DNA from 4 places in the Clostridium omnivorum genome. Region 3 is predicted to be linked to each of the others. Evidence: riboswitches for the same ligand, from Rfam matches in the RefSeq annotation. Region 3 holds a riboswitch; each other region holds the start of a gene.
The links. A riboswitch is a leader RNA that binds a small molecule or an ion and turns the genes downstream of it on or off. The one in region 3 is predicted to bind lysine.
Positions count from the first base shown of each region.

Region 1: linked by a shared signal. The riboswitch ahead of kal (3-aminobutyryl-CoA ammonia lyase) and the one ahead of bsdE14_RS16650 (transporter substrate-binding domain-containing protein) in region 3 are both predicted to bind lysine.
Region 2: linked by a shared signal. The riboswitch ahead of bsdE14_RS15145 (APC family permease) and the one ahead of bsdE14_RS16650 (transporter substrate-binding domain-containing protein) in region 3 are both predicted to bind lysine.
Region 4: linked by a shared signal. The riboswitch ahead of bsdE14_RS14235 (aspartate kinase) and the one ahead of bsdE14_RS16650 (transporter substrate-binding domain-containing protein) in region 3 are both predicted to bind lysine.

Region 1 covers NZ_BRXR01000001.1:1,982,878-1,985,085, reverse strand. Annotated here, with positions in the region: gene bsdE14_RS09425 (NAD(P)-dependent malic enzyme) at 1-748, opposite strand, end outside; lysine riboswitch at 1,046-1,228, shown strand; gene kal (3-aminobutyryl-CoA ammonia lyase) at 1,391-1,771, shown strand; gene kce (3-keto-5-aminohexanoate cleavage enzyme) at 1,797-2,208, shown strand, end outside.
Region 2 covers NZ_BRXR01000001.1:3,204,179-3,206,386, reverse strand. Annotated here, with positions in the region: gene bsdE14_RS15145 (APC family permease) at 1-892, opposite strand, end outside; lysine riboswitch at 1,013-1,187, opposite strand; gene bsdE14_RS15140 (YhfC family intramembrane metalloprotease) at 1,465-2,208, shown strand, end outside.
Region 3 covers NZ_BRXR01000001.1:3,535,476-3,537,683, reverse strand. Annotated here, with positions in the region: gene bsdE14_RS16655 (amino acid ABC transporter permease) at 1-34, opposite strand, end outside; gene bsdE14_RS16650 (transporter substrate-binding domain-containing protein) at 75-908, opposite strand; lysine riboswitch at 1,022-1,203, opposite strand; gene bsdE14_RS16645 (HIT family protein) at 1,491-1,997, shown strand; gene def (peptide deformylase) at 2,099-2,208, opposite strand, start outside.
Region 4 covers NZ_BRXR01000001.1:3,029,038-3,031,245, reverse strand. Annotated here, with positions in the region: gene bsdE14_RS14235 (aspartate kinase) at 1-922, opposite strand, end outside; lysine riboswitch at 1,078-1,268, opposite strand; gene bsdE14_RS14230 (L,D-transpeptidase family protein) at 1,337-2,032, opposite strand.

The DNA of each region.
Region 1 (2,208 bases), 1.6 Mb from region 3:
CATCAGCAAGAGAGCCGGCAGTTTTATTTAAGTTTGTTATTTTTGCAATTTCTTCCTTTGATACATCAAGACCGCCGCGGCCTTCATATATAGCACCTTTTCTATCGCACATAGTAATATCTTTTACACCTGAGGATAGAAGAAGCTTTGTTATAGCAACTCCAGCAGCACCTGCTCCGTTTGTTACAATCTTTAAGTCTTCAAGCTTTTTGTTAACAATCTTTAGTGCGTTTATAAGACCAGCTAAAGTAACAACAGCTGTACCGTGTTGATCATCATGGAATACAGGTATATCAAGTCTTTCTTTTAATTTTCTTTCAATTTCAAAGCATCTTGGTGCTGATATATCTTCTAGGTTTATTCCACCAAGACCTGGGGCAATTCTAACTACTGTTTCAACTATTTCATCTGCATCCTTTGTATCAAGAACTATAGGAAATGCATCTACATCTCCAAAAGTTTTGAATAGTACAGATTTTCCTTCCATTACTGGAAGTGAGCCTAATGGACCGATATCTCCAAGTCCTAATACTGCAGTTCCATCAGATACTACTGCAATTGTGTTCCATTTTCTAGTATAAACATAAGCTAAATCAGGATTTTTTTCAATTTCAAGACAAGGTTGAGCAACTCCAGGAGTATAAGCCAAACTTAAGTCTTGTGAAGTATTTACTGGTACTCTTGATACTATTTCTAACTTACCTCTTTTTTCTTCGTGGAATTTTAAAGATTCTTCGTATATAGTCATACTTATCATCCCTTCTTATGTATATTATTTTTTAGGAAAGTGGTAGTTATTCATCCAAGTTCCTTTTTAATCTTCGTATTTTTAATACCATCCTTATTATAACCTTATTGTTAATAATGAGTCAATTCAATAAACGGATTATTAAAGCCTCATAATGACAAAATGAATGAAAAATCAACGTGAATATATAGAAAAGGCGGAATATATGTAATTTAATAAATTTTCAGTATATATTGACAACATAGTATAGTTAGAATATAATAAAGTTAGGATTTATTAGAAAAAAATCACATATAATACATAAATAGAGGCGCAAGCAAATGTGTAGTTCTTAGGTGTTAAGAAGAAGAACCTTTAAGACTAAGAGCGAAGGATTTGTCTGCCGAAAGAACAGGTTTGTTCTTGAACCTGCTCTTGGGGATAAAGGAAACTACCCTTATCCTTGCCATGAAAATTCATTCATGGAGAGCTATTTATGTGATGAGAATAAAGATTTTCATTGCATGAATGGCTATCAAATGAATGATGGCTCTTTCAAACGTGTCCAATTAAGCACTGAAAACCTTTCAGTGCTTTTTTATTTTGCATAAGCTTATGCAAGATAAAATATAAAAAATATTAAATATGCAAGGGGGAGAGGATTTGAAAGCACTAATTAGAATGAGAATGAGCGCACATGATGCTCACTATGGTGGTAACTTAGTTGATGGCGCAAGAATGCTTCAACTATTTGGAGATGTAGCCACAGAGTTACTTATAAGAAATGATGGAGATGAAGGGCTTTTTAGAGCTTATGACAATGTAGAATTTTTAGCTCCAGTATTTGCAGGTGACTACATAGAAGCAGATGGTGAAATTGTTGAGTGTGGTAATAGCTCAAGAAAAATGGTTTTTGAAGCTAGAAAGGTTATTATTCCTAGACCTGATATCAATGATTCAGCTTGTGATGTACTAGAAACACCAATAGTAGTTTGCAGAGCCAGTGGAACTTGCGTAGTACCAAAGGATAAGCAAAGAAAGTAAAAACTATAGGAAATGGGGGAATTTCATGGATAAGCTAATAATAACAGCAGCTATATGTGGTGCAGAAGTTACAAAGGAACACAATCCGGCTGTACCATATACTGTAGAAGAAATAGGCAGAGAAGCAGAAGCCGCTTACAGAGCAGGTGCAAGTATTATACACCTTCATGTAAGACAAGATGATGGTACTCCAACTCAAGATAAAGAAAGATTTAGACTTTGTATAGAAGAGATAAAAAGAAGATGCCCTGATGTTATAATTCAACCTTCTACAGGTGGAGCAGTGGGAATGAGCAACGAGGAAAGACTTCAGCCAATATATTTACACCCTGAAATGGCTACTCTTGATTGCGGGACTTGTAACTTTGGAGGAGACGAAATATTTGTAAACACAGAAAATGCTATTAAAGAATTTGGCCAAAAGATGATTGAACTTG
Region 2 (2,208 bases), 330 kb from region 3:
ATAGAAGCCATCCAACTGTAGTTCCTAGAATACTGATTACAGCACCAATAGTTATAAAGTTTGTAATTCCAGAACCAAAATATTGAGATAAAATATCTGCTAATGGTGCGCTGCTCTTAGCAAGTGCTCCATTTGGCATTGCACCCATTGCAAAGAAATTAATTGCCATATACATAACAGCAACAATTATGATTCCGATGATAGTACTCTTTGCTACGTTCTTTTCAGGATTCTTAATTTCACCTGCTGCTATAGATGCGCTTTCAAGACCAACAAATGCCCAAAGTGTTGAAGTAGCAGCACTTGGCATTGTGCCTAGTCCTTTTTCAGCAGGGAATAGTGGTAATAAGTTTGATACATTGAAGTGTAGTGCAGCTACAATTATAAATAATAAAAATAGTCCTAATTCAAAGAATGTTATTGTTGTCTGAATCTTACCTGCTTTTCTAACTCCAAATATGTTTATTATAGTGAATATCCATAGTACTATTGACGCAAATAAAAATGCTCCTAATTGGCTATTTCCTATGGCAGGTATTAGCTTTCCTGCATAACTAGATACTGCTATTACTACTGCAGCATTACCTATCCATGATCCATTCCAATATAACCATGCACTCATAAAACCCATGAAATCTCCGAAGGCAAGCTTTGAGTATTCATAAGGTCCTCCAGTCTTTGGTACCTTTGTTCCTAGTCTAGCAAAGGATAATGCTAAAAATATTGACCCAAGCGCTGTAACTATCCATGCAAACATAGTTGCTCCTGGTCCTGACTTGTCCGCCAAAGTTGCAGGCAACATAAATATACCCGATCCCATCATATTTCCAGCTACTAGAGCTGTGGCAATTACAAGCCCTATATCCTTCTTTAATTTTGTATTTTGTTCCATAGTTACGTCCTCCTTATCAGTTTTTTCCGATAAGTAAATTACCAGCGAGAGTATAAAAAAGCCTTGAGCGCGTACACTCAAGGCTTTAAATCGCATTAAAAACAAACGACCTAAATCTATTTGAATGATAGCTCTCCACAAGAAAACTTGTGACAGTTATGCACATATTCTATGCAAAACCAGCTATACAGTATTAAAGCATTTACTGTACGCTTCGGCGATATTTCCTTTCCTGCTGCTTCAACGCGCTTAACTTCACAACAGTACTAATAAGTATCGCACCTCTACCTTGGTTATTTACTCATTCTTTTCGTTTATTATTATGCACTAGAACTTTAGTTTAGTCAAGGGTTAATTAAATATTTATGCATAAAACAGAAAATCATGTATTTTTTATACATTTCTTAGCATATGTATCAATATAAAAATTATTTTATACATTCACATACTTCTAATATTTTATAGTATAATTATCATAACATAGTTTAAATACATAAAAAGGAATTATACTTTATAAGCTTTAAATATAGGTAAAAATATAATGTTATTAATTTTTTGGGGGGTAAAATACAATGGTAAGTAATTCTGTCATCTATATGATGGCCTTTGCAGCTATCTTTTCCTTGCTATTTCCAATTGGTTTATTTATCTTTTTCAAATTAAAAGATAAGATATCCGTTAAACCAGTTATACTTGGCGTACTAACCTTTATAGTTTTTTCACAAATCTTAGAAAAACTCATGCATGTGTTTGTAATGAATAACAATTTGATAACTGCGCCTCTACTATTTGCTATTTATGGCGCATTAGCTGCTGGTGTTTTTGAAGAGGTTGGAAGATATATTATAATGAAACTATTTATGAAGAAAGAAACAGAGTGGAAGGATGGTATAGCATTTGGAATTGGTCACGGAGGTATAGAGGCCATATTACTGGCATGCTTTGGTAACTTAACTTATATTTTTTATGCAAAACTCATCAACGCTGGGCTTTTTGAAAAAACATTGAGTGGTAAAGCACCTGCAGCAACAATTGCTGCAATAAAAAGCTCTCTCATAAGCGCCACTCCTGCTTTAACTTCTTTAGGTGCATTTGAAAGATTGTTTGCTATAATAGCTCACTTAGGTTTTTCTTTAATAGTGATCTATTCAGTAAAGTCTAAAAAGCCTATATATCTATTAATTGCAATTATAGCACATGCAGTAATGGACTTCCCGGCGGGCCTTGCTCAAGTACATATACTTAATAATATATGGTTTGTTGAAGGCTTCTTTGCAATATTCTCTATAGCAATGCTTATATTTATTGTAAAGTCC
Region 3 (2,208 bases):
TTTGTACAATTTTTACTACCCAATCAAAGCTCATCTTTATCCTCCTTAGTATGCAGCACTTAATTTAAATTAAACTATTTAGCTGCTGGCTGGTTCTTTATAGCATTATCCATTATAGCTTTACGGTCTTGTTCTGATATTCCGCTTAAGGTTTTATTAATTTTTGCTGTTAGATCACTGCCCTTTTTAACACCTACAGCAATTGCAGTATCATCATCGGAAGTAGTGAATCCAGTTTTAAATTCAACCATTTTAAAGGCTGAATTAGCAGTTTCAGCACTAACGCCTTCAGGACGCTCTGAAACATATCCATCTATCATTCCTGATTGAAGAGCAACTCTCATTGCTGGGAAGTTGTCCATTGCTGGCTGCTTAGCTACCCCTTGTATCTGATCTATTACTGAATAGTGGAAAGTATTTAATTGAGCAGTTACCTTTGCTCCCTTGAAATCCTGAATAGAAGTAGCTCCGTCATATTTTCCACCCTTTTTAACAACCATTACTAAATTTGATTTATAATAGTTATCTGAAAAATCAATTGTTGCTTTACGCTCTGCTGTTGGAGACATACCTGCTATAATTGCATCAATTTTTCCTGAAGTTAATGCAGGTACAAGACCATCCCATTCAGTTTTAACAACTACTAATTCTTTTCCTAAATCCTTAGCAATTTTCTTTGCTATTTCTATATCATATCCTCCTGCATACTCTGAGCTTCCCTCAATTTTAACTGCTCCATTGGAATCATCCTTTTGAGTCCAGTTGAAAGGTGCATATCCAGCTTCAAGACCTACTTTAAAAGTTCCACCCTTTACTTCTTTATTTGTACCATTGCCTTTTCCACATCCTGTAAACAGCATAACTGCTGATAAAAATACTGCTATTAATACTGATATTTTTCTATTCATAATTCTTATCTCCTTATTTTTTGAATTTTTAGATATTTTTTTGCGCAAAAAAGACCTGAGGCAAGCTCAGGTCGTAAATATACAAAGTTACTCCTAATCCCCCTTCTTTCCCAATATGAGATAGCACAACTCAATAAACCGGGCAGTCTATTGAGACAGTCCTGCAGTTCTTAACTGCAGACCCAGCATGTAATACTGAGAATATTACAAACTTCGGCGATATTTCCTTCTCCTTAGCATCTTAGCTTCTCATACTCCACTAAAGACTGTTAAACACCGCGCCTCTACCTCACTTGCAAAAGTGAGGTCTTATTAAATTATGTTTTTAGTCTACAACAGGATTTTACCTTTGTCAACCTTGTAATTTGTCTTTTTTACAAAAGTAAACAATTACATTAAAATTTTTTTAATATTTTTTGACTATTGTAATATAAATTACTCTCAATAAATGGTAGGTTAAGTATATCAAATTTGTATACTTCAAATTTGCAAAAATACACCCAAATTGTAGGTTTACAAAATATAACATTTCTATTATAGTAGGATATGTATTGATTAATACGGTAAAAAGGTGGGGTTACTTTGTACGTTAAGCAATTATCCAAAGGCGAAAAAGAAGCACTAAAACAAAGATTCAAAAAAATAAAAGAGCTGCAGGAAAAAGGTATATGTTTTTCCTGCTATAATTTCGAAACAGGAGATATTTTCCCTGATGATGGTTTAGTTTTTTATGAGGATGAGAAGGTAAGATGTTTATTTGAAAAATACCCAAAAGCAACTGGACATACGATTATAGTAGCAAAGGAACATTATGAAGATATTTCTGAAATGCCACTTGAATTAGGAATACATATATTAAAAATATCAGATGCAATAATTAAACTCCATAAAGAAGTTTTAGGTGCAGAAAAGGTATATATGTGCACAATATGCGACGGTAAAAGAAATCATTTGCATTTTCAGCTTTTGCCTAGACTAAAAGGCGATACCATAGGCTTTGGAAACTTTGCCAAAGAAGAAGGTCTTCTTATGGATTATGATGAAACAGTAGAAGTATATAAACAGAGATTAAAAGGATTTAAACTATAGGGCAGTATATTTAAAAAAGTCATTTACATGTGAAAAATACAACAAGCTTATTCTACTGCTCAATGCATTTAGCAGTAGAATAGCCTTTTAGTATTATAGTATTACTTTAAAAATTCAGTAACTAAATCAGTAAAAAGAATGCCCTCTAAATGGTCTATTTCATGACAAAAGCATTTTGCTAAATCTCCTGTACCTGTTAAAGTAATTTCCT
Region 4 (2,208 bases), 510 kb from region 3:
TAAAAGATATATTTACAGTACCATTCACTGGTGCAGTCTGGCTTATCATATCAATATTTATTCTCTTGCTTGCTACATCTTCAAATAAATTAGATAAAACATTTATATCATTAGAAATATTTTGTACTGTTATAGCCACATCTTCATCACTAGTTGCAAGTCCTGTTACTGGTTTACTTTCCATGTTCATATTCTTTACCTCCCTAATTACAGTTCCTTCTATATCACTATTACTTAATCCAACGTATATAGGAATACTATACTTTTGACCAAGCTCTATGGAACGAGAATGCATAACTTGCGCTCCAAGACTTGCTAGCTCCAGCATTTCCTCATAGTCAATTTCTTTAAGCTTCTTTGCTGCACTATATTTTCTAGGGTCAACGCTATAAATTCCGTCTACATCCGTATATATTTCACAGCTTCCATTTAGCTTTACAGCTATAGCAACAGCGGTAGTGTCAGAACCACCTCTTCCAAGTGTTGTAATATCACCCTCATCATTTATTCCTTGGAAACCAGCAACTATTACTATTTTCCCTTCTTGTAGCCTTTCTCGTATTTTAGTTCCATCAATATCGTCTATTAATGATTTCCCATATTGACCTGAGGTTTTAATTCCAATTTGATATGCTGAATAGCTGATGGCATCGTGTCCCATAGCTTTAAGCGCCATAGCCAGTAGCGAAGATGAAATCATCTCACCTGTAGATAAAAGAGCATCCAGTTCTCTTCTGTCAGGGTTATCTGTTACCTGCTTTGCAAGTGCAATTAATTCATCAGTAGTATCACCCATAGCTGATACTACTACCACCATGCTATTGCCTGCTTCATGCTTTTTTATAACGCTCTGTGCTACCTTTTTAATCTTTTCTATGGTTCCTACAGAACTCCCACCATATTTTTGAACAATTACAGACATTTCAATCTCCCCTTTTCATAAGTAATATTTAGCATTAATACGACCTTAGGCAGGGCATTTGAAATCTTATATGAATATTATTAAACCTATATAAAAAAACAAATGCAGCAAAGGAACACCTTTGCTGCATTAATAAAAAACTATGCAACTAGTGTTACCTTTGTAGCTCTCCACTTATACAGACTTTAATCCGTAATATCTAAGTGACAGCCCTGCATATATTATATGCAAAGCCAGAAATCTCCTTTGCCAAGTAAAATTTCTTCGGCCATAACTCCTTTTGCTCTCCTTCTTAGTGTGCCCACTCTTGAAAGCTACTATTAATTACAGCGCCTCTACCCTAGGTTACTCATATACCGTATTAAATTAAGCACAGTTTAACACAAAAGAAAACTAAATGCAACCCTCATAAAATTAGTCAAATAAATCCATTCCTATTTTCTTATAGAACTTGTAATCTATATCATGGCTTGTTTCCAAGTTATTTTCTTCTCTAAATTGAATAATACCAGCTTTCATTCCATCCCCGTAAACACCGTCAATACTACCTGAATAGTACCCTTTAGCTTTTAACAATCGTTGAACTTCTAACACATCAGCACCTCTGTCTCCAGGTTTTAAATATCTGTAGCCTCCATTATAGGCTCCATAGAGTTCACATTGAATAACCACTATGGTTCCAACATTTACGTATTTATATAGATCCTCTATATCATTATTGAACATTCTTATGCAGCCATGAGAAGCAGCAGAGCTTATAGAACCTGGTCTATTAGTACCATGAATTCCATATAGTCCCCAAGGTACATTTAAACCAAGCCATCTTGTACCAAAGCCTCCGCTCCATTCTGCTTTGCTTATAATAGTCCATGTACCAAGAGGTGAAGGGGTATCAACCTTCCCACAAGCTATACTATAGCTTTTTATAACCTGCTTAGTATTCTTATCAACAAGAAATAGCCTTTTTTCTCCTATCTCAATCACTATTTCATATTTGTTAGCAGCGTTATAATTATAATTTGAAGCCTTAACATTTATAGGAATTATAAAAAATAAAAGTGTATATAATAGCAAAATTAGAATAGTTTTTTGAAACTTTTTCAAATTCATGCCTCCTCCCAATTTCATGCAGCTCTAAAATATAGTCTTCTTTGCAGTAAATCAGCACATGAATTTAGTATATACCTCTACTCACTATTTAATTCTAATATTGAATGGAATATATTTCTTACATATCTGCTGTATAGATATAATTTTTTTCATGGTTACCAACTAAAATATGTTTC